Regions from separate parts of the Arthrobacter sp. W4I7 genome, predicted to be linked through region 1. Evidence: riboswitches for the same ligand, from Rfam matches in the RefSeq annotation. Region 1 holds a riboswitch; the other holds the start of a gene.
The links. A riboswitch is a leader RNA that binds a small molecule or an ion and turns the genes downstream of it on or off. The one in region 1 is predicted to bind thiamine pyrophosphate.

Region 2: linked by a shared signal. The riboswitch ahead of QF047_RS06135 (FAD-dependent oxidoreductase) and the one ahead of QF047_RS00560 (ECF transporter S component) in region 1 are both predicted to bind thiamine pyrophosphate.

What each region holds. Positions count from the first base shown of each region.
Region 1 is NZ_JAUSXU010000001.1:127,281-131,689, reverse strand. Features, by position in the region: gene QF047_RS00570 (energy-coupling factor transporter transmembrane protein EcfT) at 1-536, opposite strand, end outside; gene QF047_RS00565 (ABC transporter ATP-binding protein) at 533-2,086, opposite strand; gene QF047_RS00560 (ECF transporter S component) at 2,086-2,709, opposite strand; TPP riboswitch at 2,774-2,913, opposite strand; gene QF047_RS00555 (heme-degrading domain-containing protein) at 2,986-3,528, shown strand; gene QF047_RS00550 (hypothetical protein) at 3,605-3,814, shown strand; gene QF047_RS00545 (DUF4383 domain-containing protein) at 3,894-4,373, shown strand.
Region 2 is NZ_JAUSXU010000001.1:1,320,541-1,324,949, forward strand. Features, by position in the region: gene QF047_RS06125 (RNB domain-containing ribonuclease) at 1-1,048, opposite strand, end outside; gene thiE (thiamine phosphate synthase) at 1,133-1,870, opposite strand; TPP riboswitch at 1,898-2,016, shown strand; gene QF047_RS06135 (FAD-dependent oxidoreductase) at 2,011-3,390, shown strand; gene thiS (sulfur carrier protein ThiS) at 3,387-3,623, shown strand; gene QF047_RS06145 (thiazole synthase) at 3,626-4,409, shown strand, end outside.

The DNA of each region.
Region 1 (4,409 bases):
CCCACCCCGCGGGCACGCCGGGCCATGCCGATGGTTTGCCACTCTTCAGCCAGCAGTCCCACCAAGCGCATGGCCGCCAAGGTACCCAGCACGAACCGGTGCGGCAACCGGGCCTTTTGCGCCAGTGCGTCGGCCAGGTCAGTAGGGTCCGTGCAGCTCATCAGCAGTACCGCCGGCAGCGCAATCGCCAGCCCGCGCAGCATGAACCCGGCCCCCAGCTCCAGCGAGCCTTCGCTCATGGTCCAGATGCCGACGTCGATCAGCGTCCTTCCGCTGTCCGGCGCCAGGATGGAGGTGCTCCAGCCGCCCACGGCCGCGGCGATGATCAGCGGCCACCCCCGCTGCCACAGCAGCGTGAGGGTGAGGCCGGCCAGCGGGAACAGCAGGAGTTCCACAGCGAGGGCCACGGAGGCGGACACCCAGTCGATGGACAGTGCCAGCACAGCGGTCACCAGGAAGACGGCGGCGAACTTGCTCAGCGGATTGGCCCGGGTCAGCAGGGCGCGGTTTCCCTGCAGGTTCAGCTCCCGCCTCATGATGCCACCGTCTGCGCCGCAGCGATTCGCAGCTCCGTCCCGCCCAGGGCCGCCGTGAATTCGGCATCATGGGTCACCGAGACCACCGCAGTCCCGGCGTCCAGCAGTTCGGACAGGAACGAGGCCAGCTCGGCCCAGGTGTTGGCGTCCTGGCCGAACGTGGGCTCGTCCAGGACCAGGACCTGCGGATGGGCAGCCAGGACCGTAGCCACGGAAAGCCGCCGTTTCTCACCGCCCGAGAGCGTATACGGGTTGGCGTCAACGAGCTCCGTCAGCCGCAACCGCTCCAGCAGCTCGTCCACCCGCTCCATGCCGTGACCCAGATGCCGGGGGCCAAACCGGAGTTCGTCCAGCACCTTCCCCGTGACGAACTGGTGCTCGGGCTCCTGGAAAACGGTGCCCACACGCTCGATCAGTTGTTCCGCCTTCCACTGGAAAGGATCAATCCCGGCACCGCGGCTGAGGGCCAGGGTGGCGGAGACCTTGCCGGCAACCGGCTCAAGCAGTCCGGCAAGGGTCAGGGCGAAAGTTGATTTTCCTGCGCCGTTGGGTCCCGTGACGGCCAGCGCCTGTCCGGCCCGGACCTGCGCGGTAATGCCTTGCTGCACGGGTATGGGCGGCAGCTTCCGGAAACCCTTGCGGCGGGCCCGTTCACGCGAGACCGCCAGTTCCTCGGCGGCGAGCAGGAGGTCGCCGGTTCCGGAAGCGGGTTCCGCCCGGCGACGGGTTTCCGGAACATAGCCGGGCACCCACACCCCGGCAGCGGCCAGCATGCTCCGGGCCTCACTGAACACGCGGTCCGGCGGCCCGTCCAGAAGCACAGCTGGATCGGTGGACGAGCCGGGCTGCAACACCACAATGCGGTCCACCAGGTCCTTCCACACGGACACCCGGTGCTCCACCACCACCAGCGTCGCCCCGGTCTTCTCGAGGCAACGCCCCACGGCGTCGCGGACCTCGATCACCCCCGCGGGGTCCAGGTTGGCCGTCGGCTCGTCGAGGAGGATCAGCCCGGGCCGCATGGCAAGGATGCCCGCGAGCGCAAGCCGCTGTTTCTGCCCGCCGGACAGGGCCGACGTCGGATGGTCCAGCGGCAGGTGGGACAGGCCGACGTCGGCCAGCGCCTCGTGCACGCGGGCCCAGATTTCGTCCCGGGGCACGGCAAGGTTCTCCGCGCCGAAGGCGACGTCGTCACCTACGCGTGAAAGGACCACCTGCGTCTCGGGGTCCTGCTGCATGAGGCCGGCGCGGCCCCGCTGCTCGCGCGGGTAGGCTCCGCCAACCAGCAGCGAACCGGACTCGTCGGAATCGCCCGCCTCGCCGCCGTCGTCGTTTACATCGCCCAGGACCCCCGCCAAGGCATGAAGGAGGGTGGACTTGCCCGCTCCGGACGGGCCGAGGAGGAGCACGCGCTCCCCCGGTTGGATGTCCAGGTCAAGGGCATGCACCGCGGGTTTGGCCCTGCCGGCATGCCGCCAGCCCCAGCCGAGGGCGCTGATGGCAGCCGGGCGCGCCGCAACCGGAGTCCCGTGCTGGGAGGTAGCGGTCATCAGGAGAAGACGGGCTCCGTTGCTGCCTTCCGGGAGGCGAAGGAGCTCAGGACCCCGGTCTTCGCGAGGCCGCGCGTGGCGACCCAGGACAGTGCGCCGGCAATGATGGCGCCCGAGATGGCCGTGAAAATGATGTACGCCAGCTTGTCCCCGCCCGAGTAGGCGATGTTCCAGCCCCACGGCGCGAAGGAATCGTTCAGGCCGCAAAACAGCCCGGCGCCGGCCCCGGCAAGCAGGGATACCGGCAGGTTGAACTTCCTGTACACGAAGATGGCGAAAATGATCTCTGCACCCAGGCCCTGGACGAAGCCGGAGAAGAGCACGGAGGCGCCGTACTGTGACCCCATCAGCAGTTCACCGGTGGCGGCCACGGTCTCGCAGAACAGTGCTGCGCCCGGTTTGCGGATGATAAGCATGCCCAGCGCGGCCGGGATCATCCAGCCGCCGGCGATCAGGCCGGTCAGAGGCGGGTAGACGGCGTTCATGGGGGCCGAGACTGCGGCGGCCCCCTGGGACCAGGCCCAGAAGATGACTCCGCCGGCGATGGCGATCAAGGCTGCCACCACGATGTCCACAACGCGCCAGGACTTGCTGGTGGTCTTCTTTACTGCTGTTGTTGCCATGCGATCCTCCTGAGGAACAGGAGGGGAAAGTGGACCGGCCGGCCGCTGCTGCCGCGGCCGGACACACTTCGAGAACTCGACTCCCTTGCGCCGGTACTAACCGGATCAGGTTCGAGGGTCTGCGGCTGTCCGCACTCTCAGCGCCCACCTGCGGATCCTGGCATGGCCAGAACTGCCGACGGCGGCGCTCCCCTGTCGTTGAATGATTCTGTAGGTAAAACAATGCCCTGATGGGCGTGGTCCAGTTTACACCGGAGGAGGGGTAGATTGTGGGCCATGACTGCCAATTCGCGGGATATGACTGAGTTCGATCCCGACTCGGATGACACCCAGCCGGAAGGCTCCCTGCAAACGCTCATCGCCCGGATCGAGGGTGAAATCCGCGAGCTCCAGTTCCCCCGGTTCTCCATGGACGATGCGCTGAACCTGGGGCTGTTGCTGGTGGAACTGGGCAAGGAGGACCAGCTCCCCATCGCCATCGACATCACCAAGGGTGAACAGGTCCTGTTCCATGTCGCCCTGCCGGGCGCCACCCCGGACAACGAGCACTGGATCCGGGCCAAACAGCGTACCGCTGCCCGGTACGAGGTGCCGTCCCTGCTGGTGGGGCTCCGCGGACGGCTCCGCGGCGGACGGATTGAAGACCAGGCCTGGTTCGACCAAAGCCGGTACGCAGCCCACGGCGGCTCCTTCCCGGTCTATGTCACGGGGGTGGGCGCGGTAGCCGCCGTGACTGTTTCGGGGCTTCCCCAGGTGGAGGACCACAACATGGTGGTTCGGGCCCTGCGCGAAGTCCTTGGTTCCATGGGCGCGGACTGACGCCGGGCGTGGGTGAGATCGGACCCGGGGAGAGATCAGGCCAGAGCTGACGTCGGGCTTTGGCGGGGAGGGCATCATGAGCGGTCCCGTGGAGGAGAACCTGGTGCGGGCGGCGGTGGACAAAGCCGAGGACGAGATGATCTTCATCGGCCCGGACCACCCTTACTACCCGCTGCTCGCGGAACTTGTGGCCGCCGTCGGGATGGCCTGGCAGCAGGGGTACGAGCAGGGCCGCCACGGCGGGCGCCACCCGAACCCTTATACGTGGAAAAGCCCGGAGGAGTGAGGGCGGGCGGGAAGCGTGCTTAGCTTTTATTAGTAATCATGCTTACTATGTTGTTCCCGGCTTTTGAGGAGTACAGGTTATGGCGGTCAGCACCCAGGCCACCGCAGCGAGGACCGGCCTGCAGAAGGCCACCCGAGCCACGGGCGCAATTTTCCTGCTGCTGGGAATTTTGGGATTCATTCCGGGCGTGACCGCCAACTACGGTTCCCTGCGCTTCGCGGGGCCCGGCTCTGGAGCGGAGCTGTTCGGCATCTTCCAGGTGTCCGTGTTGCACAACGGCGTCCACCTTTTGTTCGGTATCGCCGGCCTGGTGATGGCCAGGACGCACCGGCAGGGGAGGAACTTCCTCATCTACGGGGGCGTGGCCTATCTGTTCCTGTGGCTCTACGGATTGTTGGTGGGTGATGACCTGCCGGCGAACTTCCTTCCTGAAAACAATGCGGACATATGGCTGCACCTGGCATTGAGCCTTGCCATGATCGCCCTGGCCATTCTGTTGTCCCCGCGGACCGTCCCCGGCAGCGCCTCGCGGGACCCCGACGCGGCGAACGAGACCTGAACGTCCATAAGACCGGCTGTCGAAGACGCAGCACCG
Region 2 (4,409 bases), 1.2 Mb from region 1:
TGGTGTGCGCGTAGGCGGCACCGATGGCGGACTGGACGGCCTCTTCCGGCACGGAACCGTCAAAGGCTGTGTAGGCGGCGCCGCGGAACAGCATGCCGGCGGAGTGCATGATGGACAGCTGGCGGGGATCGGTGGGGTCCAGGCTCCGCAGGTATTCCCCGTAGTTGACTTCGCCGTCCCAGGGCTTGCCCAGGGCTTCGGTCTGCAGCCGGAAATGGTTCAGGGAGCGCTCGTCCGGGGACGGCATGGTGCGCAGGATGCCCACCTTTCCCGTGAGCATGAGGCGGGCGGCCGTCATTCCCGTCAGCAACGAGATCTGCGCGTTCCAGTCCTCCACGGGAAGCTGGGGAGCGGCGTCAATCCGGTAGCCGCCGTCGGGCAGTTGGACGATCTCCTGATCGGGCATGTTCAGGCTGGCGCCCCCGCGGGCCCGCTCCAGCTCCACACGCTTGAGCCCCACCTCTTTGAGGAGCCGCAGCACCGGCGGGGCGGTCCCGGCGTCGAGTTGGGCCTGCGCGCCCTTGTAGCTGAGCTTGGCCCGGCTGCGGATACGTGCCCGCCGGACGGCGGCAGACGTGACCTCGGCGGCACCGTCGAGCCGGAAATCCCAGACGAACGCAGAGCAGTCCTGGTCAGGAAGGAGGCTGCCGGCCTGCTCACTGATGATTTCCGGATGCAGCGGGATCCGTCCGTCCGGGGCATAGAACGTCTGCCCGCGGCGGCGTGTTTCCGCGTCCAAAGGTCCGCCGGGGGTCACGAACGCCGGCACATCCGCGATGGCGTAAAGCACGTGGTACCCGTCGGCGTCGGGCTCTATGAACAAAGCCTGGTCCAGGTCGGTGGAGGACGCAGGATCGATAGTGACGAACTCGACGGCGGTCAGGTCGTAGGCGGGAAGCTGCAGGGCTTCCACGGCTGCTTTGGCGTCCGCCACGGCCTCGTCCGGGTACGGGCCGGGCAGCTCCAGCTCGGCGCGCAGCGCACCAAGTGCCGCCTCGAGCGCGTTTTTGTGCTCGTGGACGTTGGGAGCCAGCCGATGGTGTGACACGAAAATCAGCCTAACTCGAATTCCCGCCATAATGCAGGCATCCTGGCCGGGAGCGGACCAGTGCGAAACGCTGCGTCAGGAGCCTCAGGAAGCGGGGGCGTCCAGGGCGGCAAGGAGTGAAGCGGCGGCGGCTGCCGGATCGTCGGCTTCCGTGATGGCGCGGACCACCACGATCCGCCGGGCGCCCGCTTCCACCACTTGCTCCACGTTGCCGTGGTCGATACCGCCGATGGCAAACCAGGGGACACCGCCGTCGGCCTGTCCTTCCTGCGCCGACGCGCGCGCAGCCCCGGCAGCGTACTTCACCAGCTCAAGCCCCACGGCGCTCCGTCCCGGCTTGGTGGGGGTTGCCCACACCGGGCCAACGCAGAAGTAGTCCAGCCCCGCCGGACCGGCGGCCGCGGCGAGGGCGGCGTCCACTTGCGCGGGAGCGTGGCTTGACAGGCCGATTGCCGCGTTGCCGTTGAGCAGGGTGCGGGCGGCGGCCAGGGGCAGGTCCTTCTGGCCAATGTGGAACACCGGCGCCCCGGACAGCACCGCGATGTCCGCCCGGTCGTTGACAGCCCACAGCCTGCCATGCCGCTCCGCGGTTTCCTTCAGGACGGCCAGGAGCTCCAGCTCCTCGGCGGCCTCGATGGATTTGTCCCGGAGCTGGATGATGTCCACTCCGCCGGCAAACGCGGCATCCACGAACTGCCCGAAATCGCCGCGGTCCTTCCGGGCATCCGTGCAGAGGTACAGGCGCGCCGTGCTGAGGCCATTGCTGATCTTGGTAGTGCTGAGGACATCGGTTGCGGCGGCAGGAGTGTGGGACACATTCATGGGGGCAAGCCTAGTTCCTCTACACTTGCCTCGTACTGCGGGAGCCTGCGGCAGCTGTCACAAAGCGCCGGGCTGAGAGGGCGTCAGAGCCGACCGCTTGACCTGATCCGGCTAGTACCGGCGTAGGGAAGGAGACACACTTGGGCGCACCATCCAAGCCCGGCGCAGCGGAACAGCTATCTGCGCCTGCCGGCGCCATCCGCGCCGATGTCGCCGTAATCGGCGGCGGAGTCATCGGCCACGGCATCGCCTGGGAGGCGAAACGCTCGGGACGTTCCGTGGTGCTCATCGATGACGCACCGGGCTCCGGGGCCAGCTGGGCTGCCGCCGGAATGCTGGCCCCCGTCAGCGAGCTGCACTACCAGGAGGAGGACCTCCTCGAACTGATGCTGGACGCTTCGGCCCGCTGGCCCGCATTTGTTGCCGGCCTCCGCGCCGCATCAGGTGCTGATCCGGGATACATCACGACGCCGACCCTCGCCGTGGGCGCCGACGCCGCCGACCGCCGTGCGCTGATGGACCTGCGCGCCGTGCAGCAGGCCAACGGACTCACCGTGGAACCCCTCACCGTCCGCGAAGCCCGCAAACGGGAAGCGCTGCTTAGCCCGGCCATCGCCTGCGCACTGGACACCCCGGCAGACCACCAGGTGGACCCGCGGCTGCTGGTGGATTGCCTCCGCCGCGGCCTCGCTGACTCCGGCAGCGGGAACGGAACCCGCAACGAAGGTCCCGGCAGCGGGATTGAAGGCAGCGGCACGGCAGCAGCCAGCGCCGTCGACGGCTATGCCGTGCCGGACAAGGCACAAGCGCTGCTGTGGCAGGACGGTGCGGTTGCGGGCGTTCAGCTTGCCGGCGGGGGAACCGTGCTTGCCGGCGAAACGGTCGTGGCGAACGGGCTGCACGCTGCAGAACTGGAGTCCCTGCCCGAGGGCCTGCACCTTCCGCTGCGGCCCGTCTATGGGGACATCCTGCGGCTCGCAGTGCCCCCGCATCTGCGGCCGCTGGTGACGTCCACCGTCCGGGGGCTGGTGCATGGCGTTCCGGTGTATATCGTTCCGCGCCGGGACGGCACCGTGGTGATCGGGGCAACGCAGCGCGAAGACGCACCGTCCGCCGCCGGCGCAGTTTCCGCCGGCGGCGTCTACCAGCTCCTCCGCGACGCGCAGGTGCTGCTTCCCGCCGTCGCCGAACTTGAACTCCTGGAGTGCACCGCCCGGGCACGCCCCGGAACGCCGGACAACGCACCGCTGCTGGGCCGGGTACCCGCCCCGGACGGCGCGGGCCAGGCTGGCAAACACGTTCGCGGCCTCATCATCGCCACCGGGTTCTTCCGCCACGGCGTCCACCTGACGCCGGCCGCCGCCGCCATCTGCCGGGACCTCCTGGACGGCCGCGAGGACCCCCGCTGGGCGCCCTTCAACCCCGCCCGCTTTGCCGGCGCCGCAACCGCCCGCGCCGCAACCACCCCCATCCCAACAGGCCGCCTGAGCCACCAACCGCCGACAAAGGAAACAGTATGAACATCACCTTGAACGGAACGCTGCACCCCGTGCCGGACGGTGCTTCCATCACGCTGCTCGTCAGCCAGGTCACCGGCCGGCCCCTCGGTGCAGACGGCCAGGCCACGGACGGGCAAAAACTCGGCGTGGCCGTGGCACACAACGCCCAGGTAGTACCGCGCAGCCAGTGGTTCGCCACCGCGCTCGCGGACGGCGACGAGGTTGAACTCGTCACGGCTGTGCAGGGAGGCTGACCATGAGCGAAACCACTACCGCTGCAGCCCCCTCCGCGCTGCAGGATCCGCTGGTCATCGACGGAGTGGAACTGGAATCCAGGCTCATTATGGGCACGGGCGGCGCGCCCAGCCTCGACGGCCTGGGCGCAGCGCTCCTGGCCTCCGGCACGGGCCTGACCACGGTGGCTATGCGCCGCTACTCTCCCGCGGAGACGGGCTCGCTGTTCCAGCTGCTGGTGGACCACGGCATCCGGGTGCTGCCCAACACGGCAGGCTGCTTCACCGCCCGGGACGCCGTGCTGACAGCCGAGCTGGCCCGTGAGGCGCTGGAAACCGACTGGGTGAAACTGGAAGTCATCGCGGACGAACAGACCCTCCTGCCGGACGCCGTCGAACTGGTGGATGCCACCGAACAGCTCGTCAACAGGGGCTTCAAGGTGTTCGCCTACACCAACGACGATCCTGTCCTGGCCCTCCGGCTCGAGAACCTCGGGGCCACTGCAGTGATGCCGCTCGGGGCGCCCATCGGTACGGGCCTGGGCATCCTGAACCCGCACAACATTGAACTGATTGTGTCCCGGGCCTCGGTCCCTGTGGTCCTCGACGCTGGAATCGGCACCGCCTCGGACGCCGCCCTGGCCATGGAGCTGGGCTGCGATGCCGTCCTGCTCGCCACGGCGGTGACCCGGGCGCAGAATCCTGCCCTGATGGGGGAGGCCTTCAAACACGCAGTCATCGCCGGTAGGCTGGCGAAAGCGGCCGGCCGGATACCGCGCCGCGAACATGCACTGGCGTCGTCGGCCA